3 regions of the Anaerobacillus sp. QJM3NY_17 genome follow, and region 3 is predicted to be linked to each of the others. Evidence: riboswitches for the same ligand, from Rfam matches in the RefSeq annotation. Region 3 holds a riboswitch; each other region holds the start of a gene.
The links. Region 3 has a riboswitch for S-adenosylmethionine ahead of mtnK (S-methyl-5-thioribose kinase). Riboswitches for the same ligand answer to the same signal wherever they lie in the genome.
Positions count from the first base shown of each region.

Region 1: linked by a shared signal. The riboswitch ahead of AC0VYV_RS13720 (Na+/H+ antiporter NhaC family protein) and the one ahead of mtnK (S-methyl-5-thioribose kinase) in region 3 are both predicted to bind S-adenosylmethionine.
Region 2: linked by a shared signal. The riboswitch ahead of AC0VYV_RS14515 (methionine biosynthesis PLP-dependent protein) and the one ahead of mtnK (S-methyl-5-thioribose kinase) in region 3 are both predicted to bind S-adenosylmethionine.

Region 1 is NZ_CM149685.1:2,612,697-2,618,033, forward strand. It holds gene AC0VYV_RS13710 (SLC13 family permease) at 1-956, opposite strand, end outside; gene AC0VYV_RS13715 (hypothetical protein) at 1,250-1,927, shown strand; gene AC0VYV_RS13720 (Na+/H+ antiporter NhaC family protein) at 2,015-3,310, opposite strand; SAM riboswitch class I at 3,381-3,484, opposite strand; gene AC0VYV_RS13725 (alpha/beta fold hydrolase) at 3,678-4,517, opposite strand; gene AC0VYV_RS13730 (YolD-like family protein) at 4,679-5,008, opposite strand; gene AC0VYV_RS13735 (Y-family DNA polymerase) at 5,023-5,337, opposite strand, start outside.
Region 2 is NZ_CM149685.1:2,757,258-2,762,594, forward strand. It holds gene AC0VYV_RS14505 (Na/Pi cotransporter family protein) at 1-1,413, opposite strand, end outside; gene AC0VYV_RS14510 (DUF1189 domain-containing protein) at 1,651-2,460, shown strand; SAM riboswitch class I at 2,546-2,656, shown strand; gene AC0VYV_RS14515 (methionine biosynthesis PLP-dependent protein) at 2,730-3,860, shown strand; gene metC (cystathionine beta-lyase) at 3,847-5,040, shown strand; gene AC0VYV_RS14525 (bifunctional homocysteine S-methyltransferase/methylenetetrahydrofolate reductase) at 5,037-5,337, shown strand, end outside.
Region 3 is NZ_CM149685.1:716,754-722,090, forward strand. It holds gene AC0VYV_RS03910 (sugar ABC transporter substrate-binding protein) at 1-598, opposite strand, end outside; gene mtnA (S-methyl-5-thioribose-1-phosphate isomerase) at 595-1,659, opposite strand; gene mtnK (S-methyl-5-thioribose kinase) at 1,660-2,871, opposite strand; SAM riboswitch class I at 2,986-3,122, opposite strand; gene AC0VYV_RS03925 (carbon-nitrogen family hydrolase) at 3,209-3,991, opposite strand; gene AC0VYV_RS03930 (aminotransferase class I/II-fold pyridoxal phosphate-dependent enzyme) at 4,100-5,272, shown strand.

The sequences.
Region 1 (5,337 bases), 1.9 Mb from region 3:
TTTTCTTCCATAGACATTTTCCCAAGATCCGCTTTCTCCTTATTAATCACCTCTTTCCCGCCTGGCAGCTCTTTAACATTCATCGGAAATGCCATTTTCACAAGGTAATACCAGCAGCCAAATAAAAGAAGAACAGTTAAAGGTACGCCAAACATCATCCAGCGGGCAAATGAAATCTCGATGCCATATAGCTCATTGACCACCGCTGCAAAGATGGTATTAGGAGGTGTTCCAATCAATGTTGCTAAACCACCAATTGAGGCACTGTACGCGATGCCAAGCATAATGGCTTTTCCAAAATTAAATTGCGGAATCCCTTCTTGCTTCATATCAAGCTGCTCGGATACTTGATAAATCACCGCCAGCCCAATTGGCACCATCATCATAGCCGTTGCCGTGTTTGAGATCCACATTGATAAAAAGCCTGTTGCAATCATAAAGCCAAGTACAATTCTCTCTGTACTTGTTCCTATTGCTGATATAATGAAAAGAGCAATTCGTTTATGTAAATGCCACTTCTGCATTGTAAGCGCGATCAAAAAACCACCCATAAAGAGAAAAATGGTGTTATCGCCATAAGCTGATGCTGTTAAATCACCTTTTAGTCCGCCCGTTAGTGGAAATAAAATTAATGGTAAAAGAGACGTCGCCGGTATCGGAATGGCTTCTGTAATCCACCACGTTGCAATCCACGCCGTACTTGCTAAGATGGCCAAACCTGCTTCTGAAAGACCATTTGGATTAAAAAACAACATTATGCTAAGAAAAAGGACCGGTCCGAGGATCAACCCCGTCAGTTTCCTTTTATCATAAGCAGGATCTGGTCCAGATGCATAACCTGGATTTTTTTGAGAACTTTTTGAAGGGATTTCCGGCGTGTGTGAAGAAGCGAATGTTAAGAGATCTTTTGCTCGATCATGTTCTTTCCATAATTGGTTCCAAAGGTGTTGTTCCATAGTCATACCTCCTATCGTTCATTAAACTATAGTGTAGAATTCGCTCGCCACATCTGTCAATAAATTCACAATTTTGGTACTTTATTACTCTCTTTCAAGAAAGGACTTTTGATTCGTTTTTCCATTTCCATACAAGTAATTCATTTCAACCCCCTTAAATTTCCATTTGGGGCGAAAATTATAAGTTGATGATATGTTTTTTATAATTCAAAATAAATAAACTCAATGATTAAATGTAAGTATAGATACACAATCCACAACAAGTTGCTCAAAATCGATCCAGGGGGTATATGATGAGAAAGATACAACAGACTACTATTAATTCGGTTGTGAAATACGGACAAACAAAGCTTCCAAAATCAGCTAATACAGAATGTCCAGAATGCGGAAGCGATGCTTCATTTCAACTGAAGTTCGATTATCAAATTAATCAGGCTGTGTTCTCCACGCTTTCTCGCTGCTCTATTTGTAAAGAAGCTGTGCTTTTCATACTCATTAAAACGTCCCATAATGATCGCGGAGAAGAAGTTGAGCTATTCGTGCATCAAACCTCTTTTACACGAGAGCCGCTCGGCAGACTGACTAGCACAGCTAGATTACCCGATGACCTTGAGCGTGTTTATCGCTCAGCAGTGAATGTACATAACATGAAGGATTGGACCGCAACGGCTGTAATGGCTAATCGTGTTCTTGAGAGCATTACAGGTAGTTTTCTATCTGAAAATGAGCTAGGACAGCCACTTTCTAAACAGCTAGAAACACTTGCTAAACAGATTGATTTAGAAGAACCAATTGTAAAACTAGGACACCTACTAGGCAAAGGTAGTAATTTAAATAACCTCCTTTGTCTTGAGAAAGCTACAAGCGAAGAAACGGCCAACTTAATTATCGACTTACTAGATTCACTTATTGAATACTTGTACATTCTTCCTCAACGAATTGTGCATCTTCAAAAACAAATCGAAGGATAATAAAAAAAAGCAGGTAGCTCAAATTGAGCTACCTGCTTTTTAAATGCTCATATCAAATTTTAATTCAAGATTCTGTTTACTATCACTTTAGCCCTTTTTCGAAATAGAGGGATAGTTGATGAAAATCGCAATAATTCCTGCAATAGCAATGAGGATTGGATAAATTGAATACGGTAGTAGAGCGAGTGGCGAAATCGACGCAAGACCTGCTACTGCAAGCACCTGTGCCCCATATGGGAGCATGCCCTGTATACTACCTGAGAAAATATCAAGAATACTAGCAGACTTTCGTGGGTCTACCCCATATTCTTCGGAAATGTTTTTCGCAAGTGGCCCCCCCATTATGATCGAAATGGTGTTGTTAGCTGTTGATAAATCAAGCACGCTTGCGAGACCGGCGATACCAAACTCTGCTCCTCTACGAGAAGTTACTTTGCTCAGGATTTTGTCCAATACGTATTGTATTCCTCCGTTATGCTTAATGACTTCAATCATCCCTCCGATGACGAGTGCAATCATGGCAAGGTCTTCCATCCCTTTTATGCCCTCTGTAACCGTGGAGATCAGTCCACTCATTCCAAATGTTCCGTTATATAAACCTACAATCCCAGCAAATAAGGTACCACTTACAAGTACAATAAGAACATTAACACCAGCGATCGCTGCGATCAGTACACCTAAATAAGGGATAATTGTAACGAAATCAAATGCGTGATCTCCTCCAACCGTTGCTTGCTCTCCCATCGTTAAAGCACCATAAATAATGGCTGTTACGATAGCAGCTGGCAAGACTATAAAAAAGTTTACTTTGAATTTATCTTTCATTTGCGTATTTTGTGTGCGTACTGCCGCAATCGTAGTATCTGAAATCATAGAAAGATTGTCACCAAACATTGCCCCACCTATGACCGCTGATAAAGCCAGTGCCGGGGCAACTCCGGTTTGCTCTGCAATTCCAATTCCAATGGGAGCAAGTGCTACAATCGTTCCCATCGATGTACCCATCGAAATAGAAATAAAACAGCCAATGACAAACAAACCTACGATTAAAAGATTAGCCGGTAGAATTGATATACCTAAATTAACAATCGAATCTACTGCTCCAATTTTTTCAGCTGTTCCGGCAAACGCCCCAGCCAGTAAAAAGACCAAAATCATTAATATGATATTCGTATTACCTGCTCCACGACAAAACACTTCCACTTTTTTCATAAAGCTTTCTTTTCGATTCATCGAAAGAGCTACGCCCGCCGCAATTAGAGAAGCGAGAATAACAGGCATACTATAAAAGTCCTTTGTTATGATAGCTGTACCAATAAAAAGCACAATAAATATTCCAAGGGGAAGTAAAGCCAGGCCGTTCCCCTTTATTTCTTTCTCCATTATTCATGTCTCCTTCATCTTTTATTCTGTCTCAATAAAAAAAGCCCACTTCAAGAGAAGAAGGCTTTTGCACTTATCTCTCAAGATTTCTCTTGCTGGAAGCAGCACCTTTCTGATCATCAGAGGTTGCTGAAGCTTCTTTGGGCCAGGTCCCTCCACTTCTCTTAATAAGAAATATACAATTATTAATGAGCGCATGCTTCATTTTACTTTTTCATAACGAGCTTTACTTTATCACGCATTATTCTGATGAGTCAACTTTGATTAACTGCATCAAAATAAACTCCTCATCCTTTAAGGAGTTTACCTGATTAACTAGTCTGGTTCAAGCTTTGTATGACTACCAATTTTTGCAATAGATCAATCTTTATTTTCCTAAAAACCACTCAATATCCTTCATAATCGATTCCGGTTTTTCTTCTGGTAGAAGGTGACCGGTTTTTTCATAGATGATCAGTTTAGCATTTGGGAGATCCTTACTGAGACGCTTCCCAATTTTCAACGGCACAACTCTGTCATTTTCTCCCCATATTAGTAGGCTAGGTGTATGAATTTGATTTAGTTCAACTTCTGACAAATCTCCTTCGCGATCTCGAATCATCCTAACTAATGACCGAAAGATACCCTCATTGAAGAAAGGTTGGATATATCCATCCATCATTTCTTCATCGATAAGGGAAGGATCATAAACACAATTAAGCAAATTTCCTCTAACACCTTTTCGATAAAGCCACCTTTTCAAGTATACCGAGAAAAAAGGTAAGTACGATGTATACACTAGACTCTGTTTAGCCTTTTCAAGATATCCTGAACTGCACAGTAAAATATTCTTACTAACGAGATCATCTTTCATAGCCGAGGCTCTCATTGCTACTTGCCCACCCATAGAATGGCCGATCATAACAGTATGATCAATTGAAAGCCTTTCTAAAAGTTCAACCACCACTTCCGCATAATTATGATAAGAGTGGACAAAACGATTAGACTTTTCACTTTTTCCGAACGGAGGAAGATCAATGGCAACAACAGTATATGCCTTTGTTAATAATGGTATCAATCTTCTGAAGCTGAAGCTCGACGATAGAAAACCGTGAAGAAGCGTTAATACTGGCCGATCGACGGCTGTGTCATTTCTATAGTATTCATAGTGAATATCAATTCCTTTGATCTTTTCCGTATTTTGTTTAAGATTTTGAGCTAATAGCATCTTTCATCTCACTCCGGATTTTGAATTCATCTGATCTGATTCACCCTTCGTTTCTAACCAGACAGGATGGTCTCACTTATTCAGGTTTGACTTTATACTTATTTTACCCCAATCCTGAAATGAAAAACTTTTTTTACATCTGAGAGGATACTCCATTTTTTTCATTCTAACTCTACGTGCACAAGGTCCAGCAGCTTTATCGTTGTCCTTTTTTCATTATGGTCAATAATACGCAGTTCTTTCGTAAGTGGATCTACATAGTGCACATATCCAAAGAGAGTTTTCGTTTCTCCCCCACTAAAGTGTTGAAAACAAAGCGAGTTGTGATTGGCCATTGCTTCACATATTGTTTCATTCATTTCCGCCATTCTTTGTTCATCAAGTACCGGCTTTTCACTTTTTTTCTCTTCGGTTTTCCAATCTCTTAGCTCTTTCACATGCTCAGGTAACATCATTGACGTCCATTTTATATTTCCGCGATCACGAATCACGCTTCTTCCCCCTTCTATGCTTTATGACCACCCACAAGTTTACTTCTATGCAGTGCCGTACCGGCCTTTGTGTATGAAACGGCACGAAGCAGCGCATCTGAGCCATATTTCTCACGGATCGAATCCATCACATATCCGAGATCCCGCTGCTTTGGGCGTGACGCGTTAAATAAGTCCAACTGCACTTCTTCATCATTGCAAATATTTGAAAGGGTAATGGAAATCTTACGAACCGTTTTTCTTTCAAAGAACTCCTCAAATAACTGAAGACATACATTGTATATTTCGAGCGTAATAGCAGTCGGGCTGTGGATACTCCTTGAACGGTG
Region 2 (5,337 bases), 2.0 Mb from region 3:
AAGTGCATCAAAGGCTTCATTGAGTGCAGAAAGAGTCAGATTAAACATTTCATCAAGGTCTTTCATAGCAACGTCAGTCATCTTCACTTTATTGCTTATTTGATAATCAACCAACTCAACAATATTCTCCATATGATCGCCAATACGCTCGATATCACGAACTGAGTCCATTAGCATACCGTGTCGTGTCGACTCATCTCCAGACAGAGAAGTTGCTGATAATTGGATAAGGTAATCTGTAATTTTATTATCCAGGTTGTTAATAGCTTCTTCATACTGAGCGGTTTTTTCAGCGCTCTTCTGACTCTTAGATGTTAAATAATTTGATGCTTCTTTAACACCCTTATAAGCAAATCCGCTCATTCGAATCACTTCTTCTTTAGCTTGTCCTAATGCAACAGATGGAGAGCGTTCGATAAATACTGGATCAAGGTGTTTTGGCTTATATTCAATCGTTGCATCATCACCAGGAATAATTTTTGTAACGAGATAGGCAAGTCCGGCAATGAATGGGAACTGGATAACAGTATTTGTAATGTTAAAGATCCCGTGTCCGAATGCAATCGTCATTTCCGGTGTTAAGTTTAATGCATCTCTTAAGTATTCAATAAACGGCGTATAGGCGAATAAGAATATTAGGAAAAGCGCCGTTCCAATTAAATTGAAAATAACGTGAGTCAGTGCTGTACGTCTAGCGGCAACGGATGCACCGATAGAAGCAAGAACTGCGGTAATCGTTGTACCGATATTATCTCCAAACAGAACTGGTAATGCAGCTTGAATATCCATTGCGTTCTGTGAATAAAGACCTTGCAATACACCAATTGTCGCACTGGAACTTTGTACAATGACAGTAAATACTGTACCGATCACAACGCCTAACAGTGGGTTCGAGCTCATGCTTACTGTTAATTCTTGGAAAGCCTCAAGGCTACGAAGTGGTTTCATTCCCGTACTCATTAATTCAAGTCCAAAGAACAACGCACCAAATCCGAAGACGATTTGACCAGCGTAGTTAATTTTCTTGTTTTTAAAGAAGAAAATTAACAAAGAACCGATGGCTATAATTGGAAGTGCGTAATCTTTAATAGGAAAACCAATAATAAATGCTGTAACAGTTGTACCAATGTTCGCACCCATTACAACGCCAATTGCTTGCTTCAGAGTCATAAATCCTGCGTTAACAAGACCGACTGTTAAAACCGTTGTTCCTGAACTACTTTGTATGAGAATAGTTACAATGACCCCAGCGAGCACACCCATAAACGGGTTAGTCGTAAAACGATCGAGAATGTCTCTTAATCGATCACCTGCTGATCGTTGAAGGCCGTCTCCCATATACTTTAGTCCAAACAGGAAAATACCAAGACCTCCCACAAACTGAAAGATCATCTCCTGAACGTTGAGTTCCATCATTTCAACCCCTTGCACTTATGTTTTATTTTTTTCGACAATACTCAACAAAGTCCCTTGTCTATTATCTACATCGCTCCCCCCTTTGTAAAGAGTTAATATAGATTTGTAAAGATATTATGCTGAAAACAAATTTATTTCAATAAAGTTTCACCAAGAATACTGTTCCCTTCTCTCTATATAAGATAAACTGATTGGGTGGAGAAACGCTCCACATTTAGAAAGGAGATTATTAATTTGAACGTTTTTAAACAACTTTACTACAGCTTATTTTCCCCTAAGATGATGGCCAGATTCCGTTTTCAAAAGCTAGGCAAGCCAATATTGTACGTGTTTTTACTTATGTTCATTTCTTCTGTGCCAGTAGGAATTATGACGGCTCTATCCTTTACAAACGCTTATGAGGATCTCAAAACACATATGTCAGATCTACCAGAATTCACTTTAGAGGACGGATCTTTAACAAGTGAACAGTCTGAACCGCTTATTCGACAAAATGATGAAAATACTTTTATTTTTGATGCGACAGACCAGACAAAGCCTGATGATGTTGATCAATATGATTCCGTTATCGCATTCCTAAAAGATCGTGTAATCGTTGTAGATAGCGGTGCTAGACAGGAGTTTAATTACAGTAACTTTAGTTCGATGACTTTCACGAAGCAAGATGTTAATGAGCTAAGTAATAATCTGGACAACCTGCTCCCTATCTTTATTCCGTTACTGATATTCGTTATCTATTTGTTTCAAACCGGCCTTAAGTTTATAGGAGTTACCGTACTAGCTACAATTGGACTACTATTGAGAAGTATTACCGGAAGAAAAGCTTCTTATAAACAACTTTGGGTCTTATCTGTTTATTCAGTAACAATTCCAACGCTCTTCTTTGCGATTATGGCACTCATTAAAACAGCAGTCCCTTTAGGATTCCTACTTTATTGGATTGTGGCCATCATGCTACTTTATCTTACGATTAAAGAAATCCCGTTACCAAAAAAACGTGTAACGAACGAGCGAGCAAATGATTCAACAGAAGAAAAATTTTGATAATTTACTCAAATCCCTTGCTTTTCACTTTAAAGTGATGTAGATTATGAAAAAAGCGACACAATAAAATTCCATATATTTTCAATTCTTATCAAGAGAAGCAGAGGGACTGGCCCTATGAAGCTTCAGCAACCACCAGATATTTTCTGGTAAGGTGCTAACTCCAGCAAGTTGATTTCAACTTGGAAGATAAGAAGAAGAGCAACCAAAGTCTTCTTCTTATAGAGGGCTTTTTTTATTGCCCTTATTCAATGAAAAGGAGATTGATTATGTCGAATAAACAGTTAGAAACACTACTTGTCCAATTAGGTAATCATTCAGATACTAAAACCGGTGCGGTAAATCCTCCAGTGTACTTCTCCACATCGTATAGCCATGAAGGCATCGGTCAATCCACCGGATTCGATTATTCAAGAACCAAAAACCCGACACGATCCATTTTAGAATCCGCTATATCAGAACTCGAACATGGTGATCAGGGATTTGCTTTTAGTTCCGGAATGGCTGCGATTCAAGCAATCCTTGCCATATTCAAAAGCGGCGACCATATTCTCGTCTCAGATGATTTGTATGGTGGGACTTATCGATTATTTGCCCATGCTGAAAAACATTATGGTATCTCCTTCACATATTTTGATACACAAAGAAATGAACAACTTTCATCACTCCTAACTCACCGTACAAAAGCCATTTTTGTTGAAAATCCATCTAATCCATTAATGAAATTAACAGATCTTGAAAAAATTGCACGGATAACAGAAAACAGGGACCTATTATTTATTGTAGACAATACTTTGTTCACCCCTCTTCTACAAAACCCACTACTGCTTGGGGCGGATATCGTCGTGCATAGTGCCACTAAGTATTTAGGCGGTCATAATGATATTCTCGCAGGGCTTGTGGTTGCAAAAGGTGAGAATATTTGCGCTGAAATCCAACAATACCAAAACGGTGCAGGCGCTGTGCTTTCTCCTTTTGATTCCTGGTTATTAATGAGAGGCATGAAAACCTTGCCACTCAGAATGAAGCAGCATGAAGAGAATGCCAGAAAGATAACTGAATTTTTAACAAATCATGAAGCAATAACAGACGTTTTTTATCCAGATAAAGGTGGGATGCTTTCTTTCAGATTGCGCTCCGAAGAATGGGTAGATCTCTTTCTTAGAAAATTAACACTTGTCACATTTGCTGAAAGTCTTGGAGGGGTAGAAAGCTTTATCACATATCCTTCAACGCAAACTCATGCTGAGATACCAGAAGACATCAGACTTGAAAAAGGGGTGTGCAATCGACTGCTACGTTTCTCTGTTGGGATTGAAAACATTGATGACTTAATACAGGACCTGAATCAAGCATTGTCCATTTTTAAAGAGGAGGTTGTTCAAATTGACAAATACTGATTATACATTTCAAACAAAACTTCTTCATAACGATCACAAATTTGATAAAGCTACGGGAGCTGTTAGCGTCCCTATCCAACAGGCTTCTACATTTCATCAGATGGATTTTGACCAACCTGGAAAATACGATTACAGTCGTTCAGGCAACCCCACTCGCGAAGCGCTTGAAGAAACAATTGCCAATCTTGAAGGTGGGGTTAAGGGATTTGCGTTTGCTTCTGGGATGGCCGCTATCGCCACCTCGTTTATGCTCCTTTCACAAAACGATCACGTTCTTATATCTGAAGACGTCTACGGTGGGACGTATCGCATGATTCACGACGTTCTCGGGAGATTTGGAATTAAACATACTTTTGTAGACATGACAGATTTAAATGAAGTGGCGAGAGGTATTCAATCCAATACTAAAGTAATCTATATCGAAACGCCTTCTAATCCTTTACTGAAGGTAACTGACATTCAAGCCGTTGTTAAATTAGCTAAAGCGAATAATTGTTTAACATTTGTCGATAACACCTTTATGACACCTGCTCTACAACGTCCGTTAGACTTCGGAGCCGATATCGTATTGCATAGTGCTACGAAATTCATTTCAGGACATAGCGATGTCGTCGCTGGTCTTGCTGCCGTAAAAAGTGAGGAATTAGCGGAACAGCTTGCATTCCTGCAAAACTCGTTTGGATCGATTTTAAGCGCTCACGATTCCTGGTTAGTTCTCCGTGGCTTAAAAACATTGCATTGTCGGCTAGATCAATCGTCTAGATCTGCGTTTCGTCTTGCGCATGCTCTTACTAAAGAAAAGATGGTAGAAGAAGTCTTTTATCCAGGGCTTTCTTATCACCCTGGTCACTCCACTCATATTTATCAAGCCGCTGGTCCTGGTGCAGTTTTGTCCTTTCGGTTACCTGATGAAAATGCCGTGCGTCTATTCACAAAGCATGTTCAAATTCCTGTTTTCGCGGTAAGTCTTGGTGCCGTAGAATCAATTCTCTCCTATCCAGCTAGAATGTCACATGCTTCTATGCCTCCTATAGAACGAAGAAAACGAGGCATCACAGATGGATTATTGCGATTGTCTGTGGGACTTGAAAATCCTGATGATTTATTAAAAGATTTCAAAATTGGATTTGCAGCTATTAGAAAGCAATACTCCGCTTCCGAAGCGAGTGGTCAACTATGAGTTTCCTTAATAAATTAAAAAACAATATTCTAATCGGTGATGGCGCGATGGGAACACTTCTCTATTCATATGGGGTAGATCAATGTTTTGAAGAGTTAAACCTATCGCATCCAGAGCAAGTATTAAACATACACCGCGCATATGTAGAAGCAGGTTCAGACGTGATACAAACGAACACCTATGGAGCAAACTACAGTAAATTAGCGAGATATGGTCTTGAAGATCTTGTAAAAGAAATGAACACTGAAGCTGTTAAATTAGCTCGACAAGCAGCAAACAAAGCGACTTATGTATTTG
Region 3 (5,337 bases):
TTCGTCGCTCCATGGGCGCAAATCCTCCTACCCACACATAGACAATATTTCCTTCACCATTTAAATCTTGAGCAAGCGTTTTTAATGTATTCCATGCAAGACTATAATCATCTTGATCAATAACTGTTACACCTGGCACGTTAATATCGCTATCAAACACAACGACAGGTATGCCTTTATCAACGGCTTTTTTCACTCCAGCTTCGAGTGCATCTGCTCGGCCATGATCAATTAAGATCGCATCGACTTTTTGGTTGATGGCTGTATCAAGGTGTGTAGCCATCTTGGAAAGGTCATTATCAGCATTATAAACTTGAACGCTTCCGCCAAATTTTTCAACCTGATCTTCAACTCCTTTTACGTACTGGGAAGAAAATGTACCGAGGGATGCTTGCATAATCGCTGCTATTTTGATAGGTTTTTGAACTTCTTTTGGAATGTCTGAAGAAACTTTAGACGTTTCTTCACCCGTGTTCGCAGTTGCCTCACTTGATTCCGTATTGCTTGCTTCTGGTGCACTTACGGCATCTTGCTCACTCGTACAAGCTGCAAGCACGACGAGAAGAAGAATGGATAAAATAAGTCCTAAGCGTTTCATGAATGTACCTCCGTGTTTTTAGCGTGTGGGAAAGCAAGATGAGCAAGGTTTTCAGCATACGGTGTTCGAACGATACCGTGCTCCGTAATGATTCCGTTAAGTAATTCATTTGGCGTCACATCAAAAGCAGGATTAAATACACCAATGTTTTCAGCTGCAACACGTTCACCTTTATAGTGCGTGACTTCTTTCGGGTCTCGCTCCTCAATCGGAATCGCTTCTCCGTCAGGGATCGAGTAGTCAATTGTTGAGATGGGTGCAGCAACATAAAAAGGAACGTTGTATGCTTTTGCGATATGGGCAAGGCCGAGCGTACCAATCTTATTAGCTGTATCACCATTTGCAGCAATCCGATCAGCACCGACTATAACTGCAGCGATTTTCTTCGTTTTTAAAACGTGAGCTACCATACTGTCTGTAATAAGCGTAACGTCAATACCAGCACGCTCAAGCTCCCATGCGGTTAATCGAGCACCTTGTAGAACTGGTCTGGTTTCCGTCGCAATTGCAGAGATGGAGAGACCGTTTTCCTTTGCCAGATGGAGAGGCGCAAGAGCAGTCCCGTATTTTGCTGTTGCGATCCCACCTGCATTGCAGTGTGTGAGGATGGTATCCCTATCATTTAATAGCTTCAGACCATGTTCTCCAATACGCTGACAGACAAGTTCATCCTCTTTATGGATAGTAAGTGCTTCGTGCAGAATCGCTTCTTTCATTTTTTGAACTGTTGGTAAGGAAAAGCTAGCTCGGATGATGCGATCGATCGCCCAAGAGAGATTAACTGCAGTGGGACGAGAGGAGGCAAGATATTTTCCTTGGTTGACTAGCGCTGTCTTGAACGCTGTTGCTTCGTTTGTTTGAACATGCTGACTCCAAAGAACAAGACCATACGCTGCGGCGATTCCAATGGCTGGTGCTCCGCGGACCACAAGGGCAGAAATGCTATTCCAGACATCCTCGATTGCCGTTTGCTTAAGGTAGATCTCTTGTTGTGGAAGATGCCGTTGATCGAGGAGTAAGAGATGATCACCTTTCCACTGGAGTGATGAGATAACAGTCATTTAAATGACCTCCTTGATTGCTTTAATGTATTGTTCAATCGAAGTGATGCTTTTTCGGTCTAAAATAAGTTTTTTTCCAAGGGTAAGCCCCTTTTTTTCCACAGCGAGTTTTACTCTTGGATCACTGATCGTCTCGATCTCTTCTACATGAGCAAGTCCAATCGTTCTTCGGATGATTTTACAGCCGGAAAATCCAATGCTATCGACAAAAATAGATTGTAGAAGAGCGTCTAGGTATCCTCTCGAATAACGATTATCTTCTGAGAGATGGTCGTCCCATAATGATCGGAAAGTAGATTCAAATACGTTCCAAACCTCGGTAGTGACGCCAAATAAATAAGCGAGGTATCCTTCTTTCTCTTCTTCTGATCTATGGGCCTCCTGCGACAGGATACTAAGCGCAATATTGGCGATAAAAGCACCGACATCAAAACCAGCTGGCCCATAGAAAGCAAATTCTGGATCGATTATTTTGGTTGAGCTTTCCGTAACAAACAGGCTACCTGTATGTAAGTCCCCATGTATCAAAGCTTCTCCTTTTGTTAAAAAAGAGTGTTTGAGGGAGGGCACTTCAGTGAGGAAATCGTCATCTTCCCACAGCGATTCAACATCTGCTCGAAGCTCTTCTGTAAAGGCATTGCTTTCGGCATTGTAGAAAGGATCTGAAAATACGAGGGTTTCTGTTATGCCACATAAGTCTGGATTACTAAACCGTTTGGCAAGCTCTTTCTTATTTGCCGAACCAAGACCGTAGTCAGAAGTGAAAAAGAGCGTATGAGCGAGGTAGGTACCGACGTTTCTTGCAAGTTCAGGATATATACGTCCTTCAATAAGTCCTTTGCGTAAAATAGTGTGCGTTGATAAATCTTCCATAACCGTTGCGGCTTTTTCAGAGTCATGCAAATAAACGATTGGAGAAAAGTCAGGAACGAGCGAGTGAGCTTGCTTGAGCGCCTCGCTTTCAATTCTGGACCGATCAAGTGTAAGCGGCCAGGATTCGCCAACTACTTTGGCATAAGGCAAGGCTTGTTTGACGATCCAGGATTGTCCAGTTTTCTTGTGTTGAACATGAAAGACATAATTTAAATTGCCATCGCCAATTTCCTTTACATGAACAGGAGCGGTGCGATCCAAAAGCTCGTGATGCTCTAAAAATTGCACAACTGTTTCGCTTGTAAACGGTGTGTACCCTGAAGTGATCTGAATACCCATGTAAAATTCCCCTTTCAACTATTTATGGTTGTTGTATTGCATGAAGATCGGAATTTCGGCATAAAAAAAGCCTCTTTCCGAAGAAAGAGGCTTGAAGACAGAGATACTTCACACCTCTTATCTTCCAGAATGAATATCATCCTGTTGGAAGTAGCACCGTGCCATTTAAGTCATGGATTCATCTGGACTTAAAAATAGGTCGGTTGCTGGGCGTCATAGGGCCAAATCCCTCAGCCTGCTCTTGATAAGAGAAAGTTTATGAAATTATTTTACAATTTTTTCGCTTGAAATGTATGTTACAGAGAAAGGAACATGTTTGTCAATAATATTTTGAATATTATTTATAAATATCTGGACGTCGATCTTCAAAGATAGGAATGCGACTCCGGATTGATGACATTTCCTCTTCGTCAATAGAACCTGTTAAAATAACTTCTTCTTCTCCTGCTTCTGCGATAATTGTTCCCCACGGATCAATGATCAATGAGTGTCCTCCAAACGTATTATCAGGATCTGCCCCGACACGATTACAAGCAATCACGTAGCACTGATTTTCAATCGCGCGACTGATAAGTAATGCTCGCCAATGATCGGTGCGTTGCTTTGGCCATTCTGCTGGTACGAACAATACTTGGGCACCTTCAACTGCATGAAGGCGAAGCCACTCAGGAAAGCGAATATCATAACAAATGAACCCGGCACATGGGAGTTCTTCAAGTGTGAAATGACTTTTTTCATTTCCAGAAACGAGGAATTTCTCTTCATTCATCAAACGAAACAGGTGCGCTTTGCTATACTCATGAACGAGCTGCCCATCTCGATTGAACACAAGCATGGTGTTCGTTACTTCGCCGTTATGATGCTTAGCGATGGAGCCCCCGACAATATTTACGTCGTTTTTTTTTGCGAGGCGAGATAGAAAAGCAATCGACTTTTCTGCATCAGTATCTCCAATTTCATCAAGACGAGATAAATCATAACCTGTGGACCACAATTCTGGTAAAACGATGATATCTGGTTTGTCACTCACCGCCTTAGAAACAAGCTCTTCAACTTTAGAGAAATTCTTTTCTGGATTGCCAAAAGCAATATCAAATTGCAACAGGGCAAGGTTTTTCATTGATTTGTCCTCCTTACATGTTTAGAAATTGACCTTTACATGGTTGTGTATCCAAGATAACATAACTTATTAGAATTTCTCGAAAATTTTAACAGGATGTGATTCCATTTGAAACAATTTCAAACTTCAGATGCACTTAAACGTTTACCAGAACAATTTTTTGCGAAGCTTGCTGGAAAAGTGAACCGTTATGTAGAGGCGGGATATGACATTATTAACCTTGGCCAAGGAAATCCTGACCAGCCGACGCCTGCACATATTATCGAGTCTTTGCAGCAGGCAGCTGAAAACCCTGCATACCACAAGTATCCGCCATTTAGGGGGCAGCCTTTTCTGAAACAAGCCGCGGCTGAATTCTATAAGCGAGAGTTTGGTGTTGAGCTTGATCCGGAGAAAGAGGTAGCCGTCCTCTTTGGTGGAAAAGCTGGCCTTGTAGAAGTCAGTCAATGTTTGTTAAATAAAAGTGACGTGGCGCTCGTGCCAGATCCTGGCTATCCTGATTATTGGTCTGGAGTTGCGATGGCTGAAGCGGATATGCAAATGATGCCGTTACTTGAACAAAATGATTTTCTGCCTGATTATAGCGCGATCCCAGAGAGTGCTCTTGCAAAAGCAAAGCTCATGTTTTTAAATTATCCAAACAATCCTACCGCTGCTATAGCAACGAAAAGCTTTTTTGATGAAACGGTTAGGTTTGCGGATGCCAATGACATCTGTGTCGTTCATGATTTTGCTTATGGAGCGATCGGATTCGATGGAGAACGTCCTAAAAGCTTTTTGGAAACAGAAGGTGCTAAAGATGTGGGAATTGAGATTTATACTCTTTCCAAAACGTATAATATGGCAGGATGGCGTGTTGGGTTCGCTGTCGGAAACCCATCTGTAGTGGAAAGCATCAACCTGCTTCAGGATCATTTCTACGTTAGTTTGTTTAGTGCAGTGCAAGAAGCAGCTGCAGAAGCTTTACTAGGTTCACAGGAATGTGTTGAGAACCTTCGCCAAACGTACGAATCTAGACGGAATGTATTGATACAGGGGCTTCACGATATTGGCTGGGATGTAACCTCTCCTGCGGGGTCATTTTTTGCCTGGTTAAAAGTACCTGAATCATTTACTTCAGAGGGATTTGCGGACTACTTGCTTGAGAATGTTCAAATTGTAGTTGCGCCTGGGAACGGCTTTGGAGAGTATGGGGAAGGCTTTGTGAGAGTAGGCTTATTAACTTCCGAAGAGAAACTCAGGGAGGCAGTTGAACGAATTAATTCTCTTAATCTCTTTTGATTCAGAAAAGTAAAAAAATAGATTGACAGGATTTCCTACGTCTGGCATAATTCGAATCAATTACT